3 regions of the Pseudobacillus badius genome follow, and region 2 is predicted to be linked to each of the others. Evidence: riboswitches for the same ligand, from Rfam matches in the RefSeq annotation. Region 2 holds a riboswitch; each other region holds the start of a gene.
What was found. A riboswitch is a leader RNA that binds a small molecule or an ion and turns the genes downstream of it on or off. The one in region 2 is predicted to bind cyclic di-GMP.
Positions count from the first base shown of each region.

Region 1 (3,143 bases), on a different contig from region 2:
AATACTCTTCAAAATCCTGACTAGACAAAGGCTTACTAAATAAAAAACCTTGCCCTTGGCTACAGCCATCCTCTCTGAGAACGTCTAGCTGTCTCTGATTTTCAACCCCTTCTGCAATCACATTGATACCAAGGGTTTGCGAGAGAGTCAGGACAGCTTGCACAATTGCCTGACTTTCCTTATTTTGATGAATATCCCGAATGAACGAAGCATCAATTTTCAGCGTATCGACAGGTAAGTGCTTAATATAGCTAAATGAACTGTACCCTGTTCCAAAGTCATCAATAGAAATATGAACCCCCAAATCTCTAAGTTGTTGTAAAACAGTTATTGCATTTTCAATATTAACAAATATACTTTCTGTCACTTCAAGCTCAAGCCATTCCGGTTCCAATTTGGTTTCTATTAGAATCTCTTCAATTTTCCTTACAATATCAGGGTACGAGATTTGGCGCGCAGACAAATTGATGGATATCTTTAGCGGAGTATAACCTTTATCTTGCCATTCTTTATTTTGTTCGCACCCACGGCGCAGTACCCATTCCCCTAAAGGGAGAATTAATCCCGTTTCTTCAGCCAAGGGAATAAATTTATTGGGAGAAATCTTCCCCAGTTCTGGATGATTCCAACGCACGAGCGCTTCCATTCCAATTAATTTGTTTTTTGAAAGATCTATCTTCGGTTGGTAATCAATATGAAACTGCTCAAGCTGAATCGCTTTTCTCAACTCATTCTCCAATAAAATACGCTCCAATGATTTTTCTTCCATTTTTGCTTCGAAAAAGGCATATCCGTTCCGGCCTCGTTCTTTTACAAAATAAAGAGCGGTATCTGCTTTGCTCAACAGTTCATCAGCTTCCGCTCCGTCTTGTGGAAAGATCGCAATACCGATACTACAGGAAGGTGTATACAGCTGGCCGGCGATTTCTAACGGTTTTTGGAAGTCTAAATGAATCCGTTTCACCAGCCGCTCCAGTTCTTCTACATTGGATATGCCTTTTAGCAGGACAGTGAATTCATCGCCGCCTAACCGGGCAACTAAATCCGTTGAACGAAGTGACTTTTTAATACGCTCGGCTGCTTTAGTTAAAATAAAATCGCCATTCTCATGCCCCCATGAATCATTCACAAATTTGAATCGATCTAAATCAATAAACATCACAGCAAGCTGAGAAGAGGAACTTTTTGCTTTCTTAATCTCCTGCCGCAAATGCTTCATAAATAATCTACGGTTCGGCAGATCGGTCAAAGTATCATGATAGGCTAAATGATAAATCATTTTTTCCGACTTTTTCCGATCGGTTATGTCTCTCATGATGAGCACGAAATCTTTTACTTTTCTGTCCTCGTTCATAATGGGACTAATTCTTGTTTCCATATCCTTATACTGATTTCTGCTCGTTCTAATACGAAACTCTATTTGCGAAGACATTTTTTTCTTTTTAGCTAGTAATCTTAATTCAGTGTATAAAATCTTTTGATCTTCTTCATGAATCCACTTGAAGAGCGGGTTAGACTTTAGTTCAGACATGTCATGCCCCAGTATTGTTACATGAGAAGGAGAAATATATTGAAAGTTTCCTTCTTTGTCAATAATTGAAATCAAGTCAGCTGAGTTTTCCGTAATTAAACGGTATTTCTCCTCGCTTCTTCGCATTTCTTCTTCCATTTTCTTTCGAAGACTGATATCATTTCGGATCGACACATATTGATACGGCTTTCCCTGATCATTTAAAAAAGGAACAATCGTCGTATCTACCCAGTAAAAAGAACCATCCTTCGCTCTATTCCGCACCTCTCCCCTCCAGATTTCTCCTGACCCAATTGTAGCCCACATTTGTTTGAAAAATTCCCCAGAATGGTAGCCTGAATTTAAAATACGATGATCTTGACCTATTAATTCTTCTCGGCTATATTTGGAGATTTTACAGAACTGGTCATTTACATAAAAGATCCTTCCCTTTTGATCAGTGATGGCAATGATAGAAGACTGATCCAGTGCATATTTGACATCTTTTAACTCTTTTAACAAGGCTTCAATTGGTTTATTTTTTTCATCTAATGGCTCCATTAAGTGAGAAAGTTCAGAAAGGTCCGGTGTAGCAGGTGCTTTTTTCAATTTATTTTCCTCCCGCTCTATGAAATATATAATGTTTAGGTTAAATAAAATCCGACAAAAAACCGACTCTTTAAAAAAGAGTCGGTTGCACTAGTCGCTCCAAGCCATTCAAGTGCCCAGATATAAATGGCTTTTCATTGCTTCTCTATATGACTATTATATTTAATAGTAAATGGCTTAGTTGAATAATTCTTTACGAATATGATAGTTCTTTTAGCCTAAACAGTCAATAAAAAATGAAAAATACAGAAGAAGCAAAATACTCTCTCCCTCTTGATAGGTTCAGTACTAAAAAGATTATGGTAATATTGCTACTTTAAAATAAAGTTTGATCATTTTCTAATTTTTCGCTCCACAATCGTACCCGTTAGTTGAAGTACAACGACCTTTGCCTTTCAGCAACTAACTCCACCATTTTCATTGCAATAAAATTTCACGTCTATCAAATAAAGTTCTTCTTGGGGTCTGATCTCGAAAATGCGGATTTACAACGCTAAGCTACTTACAGGGTTAACAATGAATGGTTTAACAGCGATAAAACTTTTGAGACAGGTCATATGAGACACTAATAAATACTTTCTTTAAATCAGCCACCTTACTCTAAGTACATTCCCTTAACAAGCGCATAGAATAATTTAACAAACTGTAAAGGGATTGAGAAAAGTGTACCATGCTTCTTATATGAATCCATATTCTTATTATGTTGGTGTACCAATGTATAACTATCCAAGACAATCTGTTAACTGGACTTCTCCTAATGGGGTATATGTAAACAGATTTAATTCTTTTCGTTCTCCCAACGGTGTTGGAAGTACTTTGAGAACAGATTTTGGACCAAAACCATTTGTCGCGAATATCAATGAAGCAACGAAGCAAAACAATACGTATCGTACTGCTTTATGGACAGGAACACATTTACAAGTTACTTTGATGAGTCTCAATGTTGGCGAAGATATTGGTTTGGAAATGCACCCTGACGTTGACCAATTCTTACGTATCGAGCAAGGCCAAGGTATCGTTCAAA
Region 1 is NZ_MWMM01000029.1:3,190-6,332, reverse strand. It holds gene B1A98_RS19360 (sensor domain-containing protein) at 1-2,071, opposite strand, end outside; cyclic di-GMP riboswitch class II at 2,190-2,273, opposite strand; gene B1A98_RS19355 (cupin domain-containing protein) at 2,801-3,143, shown strand, end outside.
Region 1: linked by a shared signal. The riboswitch ahead of B1A98_RS19360 (sensor domain-containing protein) and the one ahead of B1A98_RS15405 (hypothetical protein) in region 2 are both predicted to bind cyclic di-GMP.

Region 2 (3,143 bases):
CAAGAAAGACCGGGTGCCTTTATCTTCGTAGGCATCGGCGGCGAAAAAAGCCGCTACCCGCATCACCATCCAAGATTCGACCTTGATGAAGAGGTATTTCCTGATGCCATTCAATTATTTATTGAAATTATTAAGCATTACCAGTGATCAACAACTCCTCTTGATGAGGAGCTGTAAGCGGAAGGACGGAAAAGCTCATGAAGATTAAAAAAGTGGAAGTGTTTGCGGCACGCTTGCTGCTGAAGGAACCTTTTATTATTTCATATGTTCAACTAGATGATATGCCGACCATTATTACCAAACTCGAAACAGACGAGGGAGTAATCGGCTGGGGAGAAGCAGTGCCTGACCAAAATGTGACAGGGGAAACATGGGAAAGCACCTATCAGGTTATCCAGCACGAACTGGCTCCGCTGCTTATTAATGAAAGCCCCTTTGCCATTGACCGCATTCACAAAAAGTTTAACGGCAAAATCGACGGTGTTCCTTCAGCCAAAGCAGCGCTGGACATCGCCTTGTACGATTTAATGGGAAAAATCACCGGGCAGCCGGTTTATCAGTTAATTGGCGGAAAAGCGCACGAAGAATTGCAAGTTCCTCAAGTCATTAGCATTAAAGAACCCGAGGAAATGGCAGCGGACGCCCAACGTTATGTGGAAGCAGGGTTCCGAAACATTAAGATTAAAGTAGGCACAAATGCGACGATGGATATTCAGCGGATTCAAGCTGTAAGACAAGCCATTGGCGAGGTGACTCAGCTTCGCGTGGACGCCAACCAAGGATGGAACAGAATTGATACACTAAAAGTGATTCGTGAAACAGCTGACTGCAATGTGGATTGGTACGAGCAGCCGGTAAAGGCCCATGATTTAAGATCTCTTAAAGAAATTCGGGCGGTTTCCCCGCAGAAAGTGATGGTGGACGAAGGGGTTCATAATATTCAAGACTTAGTGAATGTCATCGGCATGCGGGCGGCGGATATGCTGAACATCAAATTGATGAAATCGGGCGGAATCTATCCGGCTCTAGCCTTAGCCAATTTAGCTGAAGCGGCAGAAATGCCTTGCCAAGTCGGGTCCATGGTGGAATCAGCCATCGGCACCATGGCTGGTGCGCACCTGGCTATGAGCAGATCCATCATTGAAACCAATGAAATGGTGGGACCGCTCATGTTTTCACGGGACGTTGCCGCTGTAACTTACGACGGGGACGTGATTCAACTTAGCGATGCGCCAGGCCTGGGCTTGGAAGTAGACGAGGAATATCTCAAAAGTATTACACGTTTTTCTTGTTATATTCAATAATTTCTTACAAACAGAGACATATTTTATCTATAGAAATAAAAAGCCGGCAGCCAGTGAACCGATTAAACGTATACTGGCTGCCGGCTTTTTTATTGGAATTTTCTAAAGATAAGCAGAAAGAGATCTTTCCCAAGGATAAATACTCCTTTTATTACCGTAAAATCTCTATAGCGGAATATCTTAGAAAAAGGGCAATCATCCCTTAAATATTACGCAAATTATACATATGTTAAAACTTCAAAATTTGATAAAAACTGCTTTTTCCGCTAAAAATTTTGTTGTATGATGAAGCCGTGGTACAGTCAGGGAAACCTGATGTCACAAAGCTATAGGGGCTACAGATCGCGATCCAGGCTAGCCAGCTACCGTTACCCAATTGAGGAGGAAGTATGGGAATGAAAAAGAATTGGTATTCAAAAGCAGCAGCAAGTTTATTGGCGTTTACGCTAGTTACATCATCGGTTTCTTTAGTAAGTGCTCAGGAGCCAGAGAAGGCAAAAACACAAGCAGTGAAGAAAAAAGAGCAAAAGAAAAAAGCGGTAATTAAATCACAGCAAGGAAAAGCCATTGAAAAGCGCTTAAACGCTTCTGAAGCAGCAATTAACAAAATCACAAAAGCGATAAATGCTGACTTTGGCGTGAACCAAGAAGGACAAGCTGAGGCTGCATTAACAAAAGCAATTGCAAATAAAAAGTACAACAGCTATGCTGGAAAACTAAAAGCTGAAATCAATAAATTACGCGCGATCGACAAACAAATCGCTGCATCTAAGAAAAAAGATAAAAAGAATAAGGCTGATTATGAAGCGTTAACAGCGAAATCTCAAGAGCTGCAAAAATTGGCTAACGACGAGATCAAACGCTTAAAATCACTTGTCGAGCAAGCAACAGCACTAAAAACAGAAACTCCTAAAGAAGAAGATAAAACTCCTGCACCAGAAGAAACAAAGGTTTCATAATATCGATGTATAACAAAAAAGAGGCTGCCCCGTGCAGCCTCTTTTTTGTTTATTAGTGCGGAAAGAGCAAAAATATATGATTTTTCATTAAAGCGAAATGAAAAACAGGTATATATACCCAAAACATAGACCTTCATCGTGACATTTGACAGGCAATTTAGAAGCAAATCGGCGCTAAATTAGCTATAATTAAATTGTTTACAGCAAATAATAAGCTGAAAAATCCAACTAAAGGAGATTGTTTTAAATGTCAAAATCAGTAAAGTCTATTACATCCCCCAAGAAATTTATCGTAGGGCAGCACCTGTTGAAGGAATTATGTACATATACAAAAACATACGGGGACCACGCTTATGTCATTTGTGATGAATTCATTCTTGAGCGCGCCAGTCAAGAAGCCAGCCAATCCTTTGAAGAGGCAGGGCATAAGAGTGAATTTGCTAAGTTTAATTTAGAAATTACCCAGGAAGAAATTGACCGGCACCGGGAAGCAGTGAGAAGCTCTGGCGCAAATGTAATCGTCGGCATCGGCGGCGGAAAAACATTAGATACGGCGAAAGCAGCTGCCTACTACGAGCATTTGCCCGTAGTCATTTTCCCGACAATCGCTTCAACAGACGCACCGTGTACAGCCCTTTCTGTTATTTACAATACAGATGGTTCATTTGACCGCTACTTATTTTTACCGTCCAATCCGGACGTTGTATTAGCGGATACCGCCATTTTAGCAGCGGCGCCGACCCGTTTCTTCGTAGCTGGCATCGGTGATGCGCTTGCTACTTATTTCGAAGCACGGGCATGTTACCGCAAAAACGGGGACAACCTGGTTAATTTGAAACCGTCTCTTTCTGGATTAGGCTTAGCAAAAATGTGCTATGAC
Region 2 is NZ_MWMM01000011.1:71,156-74,298, reverse strand. It holds gene B1A98_RS15415 (M20 metallopeptidase family protein) at 1-147, shown strand, start outside; gene B1A98_RS15410 (mandelate racemase/muconate lactonizing enzyme family protein) at 198-1,304, shown strand; cyclic di-GMP riboswitch class I at 1,590-1,674, shown strand; gene B1A98_RS15405 (hypothetical protein) at 1,700-2,263, shown strand; gene B1A98_RS15400 (glycerol dehydrogenase) at 2,511-3,143, shown strand, end outside.

Region 3 (3,143 bases), on a different contig from region 2:
GGTGTTCTTCTTCGATATGTGCCGCTGACGGCCAAGCGTATGACAGGGATCGTTTCCCGCGGCGGTTCGATTATGGCGCAATGGTGTTTATATCATCATCAAGAAAACTTTTTGTATACTCACTTTGAAGAAATTTGTGAAATTATGAAAGCGTATGATATTTCCTTTTCCCTTGGAGATGGATTGCGCCCTGGGTCGATTGCCGATGCAAACGATGAAGCGCAGTTTGCTGAATTAGAAACACTTGGAGAGCTGACGAAGATCGCTTGGGAGCATGATGTTCAAGTGATGGTAGAAGGTCCTGGCCATGTGCCGATGCACCTGATTAAAGAAAATATGGATAAGCAGCTGGAGGTTTGCCAAGAGGCGCCATTTTATACGCTCGGCCCGCTGACAACCGATATTGCTCCGGGCTATGATCATATTACTTCAGCTATCGGAGCAGCGATGATTGGCTGGTACGGCACGGCAATGCTCTGTTATGTCACACCGAAAGAGCATTTAGGCTTGCCTAATCGGGATGATGTGCGCACAGGTGTGGTGACTTATAAAATTGCGGCCCACGCCGCCGACCTGGCTAAAGGGCACCCCGGGGCTCATAAAAGGGATGACGCCCTGTCAAAAGCGCGATTTGAATTTCGCTGGAAAGACCAATTTAACTTATCGCTCGATCCTGAACGCGCGCTGGAATATCATGATGAGACGTTGCCTGCCGAAGGGGCAAAAACGGCCCATTTCTGTTCCATGTGCGGTCCGAAATTTTGCAGCATGAGAATTTCTCAAGATATCCGTAACTATGCAAAAGAAAACAAACTGGATACAAACGAAGCAATCAGAAAGGGAATGGAAGAAAAAGCAGAGGAATTTAAGCAAGCCGGCAGCAAGGTGTATCAGTAACTGCGGGAGGAATGGCCATGAATGTCCATAAAATTGAAGAAGAGATAAATCAATTAAAAACAAAGCTTCTATTCTTGCAGAATCGCCTGCAATTCATCCAGCAAAACTGTGATCATCAATTTCAGGGAAACCAATACTATGAAACTTGTGTTAAGTGCAGAAAAGTGAATGTTCTCTATTATTAAATGCAGAAAAGTGAATGTTCTCTATTATTAAATGAGCGGCCGGAGATTTCCGGCCGCTTTGTTTGCAAAGGGGGGCCATGCTGGTGGGCAACCGCATGGCCGTTGTGCATATTATTTTTTCCGATGACAGAACAGCAACGGGACAAGTAAGCTGTTCATGCTTTTATCATATTCCAATTGAGAATGAATGTCAACTATAATTGATAATGATTTTCAAATTCAAGTAAAATTCCTATAGGAGTCAAGAACTGTAAAGATAATGGGCTAGAATAGGGGGTATTTCTTCTTAGCAATGTATATTAACTATTTCCCGGGAAACCGACAATAATATAGAAGAGCTGACAAGCTATTAGCGAAAGATGTATAACGAAAAATAATGCGCTTTCAATAAATAATACGGTAAAATTAGACTATAAAAAATAGATGCTGTCAGTAGTTTATATTGATTTCACATTCGTTCACCATAGAGAGAAAAGCGAGTGAATAGGAACTTTAGACAGAACAGAGCGAGAAAAGTGCAAGCCTGCAGAGAAAGCGATAAAAAAGCAACCAGGTTCTTGAACAGAGCCTAAAAATAAAGAATCTATGAAAAAGGCAAACTTATTGAAAAATAAGGACGCAAAGCCACAGGTCTAAGGTGAATATCACTAAGATGGCTGGGTTGCCTGTATTAGGGGGTAAAGTAATGCAGGAAGGTCAATTTATTGATCAGGAATGGGTAGATTTAATATGGGAGGCGAAAAAGCTAGGTATTTCAATTGAAGAGATTAAAGAATTTTTAAGTAATGGCGACTTGCTTGCAGGGCTGTTGATGCTATGAATGGTTGAATGACTGAATAAAGGTATGGGCATGTCGCTTTCGAGATTTTGTCAGAAGAAAAGATATCAGAGCAGCGGACATTCATATAATGGGGCGATATGTATGTTGGTGATTTAAGTTGTTGCTTGGGGTTTTTAGCAACAGCTTTTATTTTGTTAAGGAATATTTTATTTTAAACTCAATAAAGTTTGAAAATTTTCATTTTTCCTTCTTTACCCGTTGCACCAAATGAAGTGTTGAGTTATATTAGTAATATAAATAATGAATGAGTATTCATTCAAAAGATGCAAGGGGGAAAAAATGTTGGTTCAGCATATTCAAAAAGCCGCTGTTTTAGGATCAGGAGTAATGGGTTCAGGCATTGCTGCTCATTTGGCGAATATCGGCATCCCGACTTTATTATTAGATATTATTCCGCGCGAGCTTACAAAAGAAGAGGAAAAAAAAGGTTTAACGCTCAACGACGCAGAGGTCAGAAATAAATTGGCTGCGCACGCGTTAAAAAAGTTATTGAAACAAAAGCCTGCCCCGCTGACATCTAAAGAAAATATACAGTTGATTACAGCAGGGAACCTAGAGGACCATGCGGAGCAATTAAAAGATGTAGATTGGATTATTGAAGTAGTAGTAGAGAATTTGCAAGTGAAAAAACAGTTATTTGAAAAGGTTGAAAGATACCGCAAGCCGGGAAGCATTGTCAGTTCCAATACTTCAGGAATATCTATTGAAGCTATGGCAGAAGGGCGGTCTGAAGAATTCCGCCGTCATTTTCTTGGCACTCACTTTTTTAATCCGCCGCGGTATTTAAAACTGCTTGAAGTAATTCCGACAAAAGAAACAGATCCGCAGGTGCTCGACTATATGAAGCAATTTGGTGAGGATGTACTCGGCAAAGGAGTTGTCGTCGCTAAGGATACCCCGAATTTTATTGCTAACCGTATCGGCACATACGGCTTGCTGAAAACCGTTCAAGAAATGCTGACTTCGGGCCTTTCCGCCGGGGAAGTAGATTCGATCACAGGCCCTTTGATCGGCCGTCCGAAAAGTGCAACATTCCGCACGCTTGATGTCGTCGGTATTGATACATTTATTCATGTGGCCAACAACGTCTATGAGCAAGTAGAAGGGGAAGAAAAGCAAGTGTTTGATGTGCCGGTATTCATGAAGAAGATGCGTGATAACGGCTGGATTGGCGCAAAAAGCGGGCAGGGCTTCTTTAAGAAAGAAGGCAAGTCCATCTT
Region 3 is NZ_MWMM01000012.1:51,971-55,113, forward strand. It holds gene thiC (phosphomethylpyrimidine synthase ThiC) at 1-897, shown strand, start outside; gene B1A98_RS15780 (hypothetical protein) at 915-1,082, shown strand; cyclic di-GMP riboswitch class I at 1,666-1,751, shown strand; gene B1A98_RS15785 (anti-repressor SinI family protein) at 1,768-1,902, shown strand; gene B1A98_RS15790 (3-hydroxyacyl-CoA dehydrogenase/enoyl-CoA hydratase family protein) at 2,203-3,143, shown strand, end outside.
Region 3: linked by a shared signal. The riboswitch ahead of B1A98_RS15785 (anti-repressor SinI family protein) and the one ahead of B1A98_RS15405 (hypothetical protein) in region 2 are both predicted to bind cyclic di-GMP.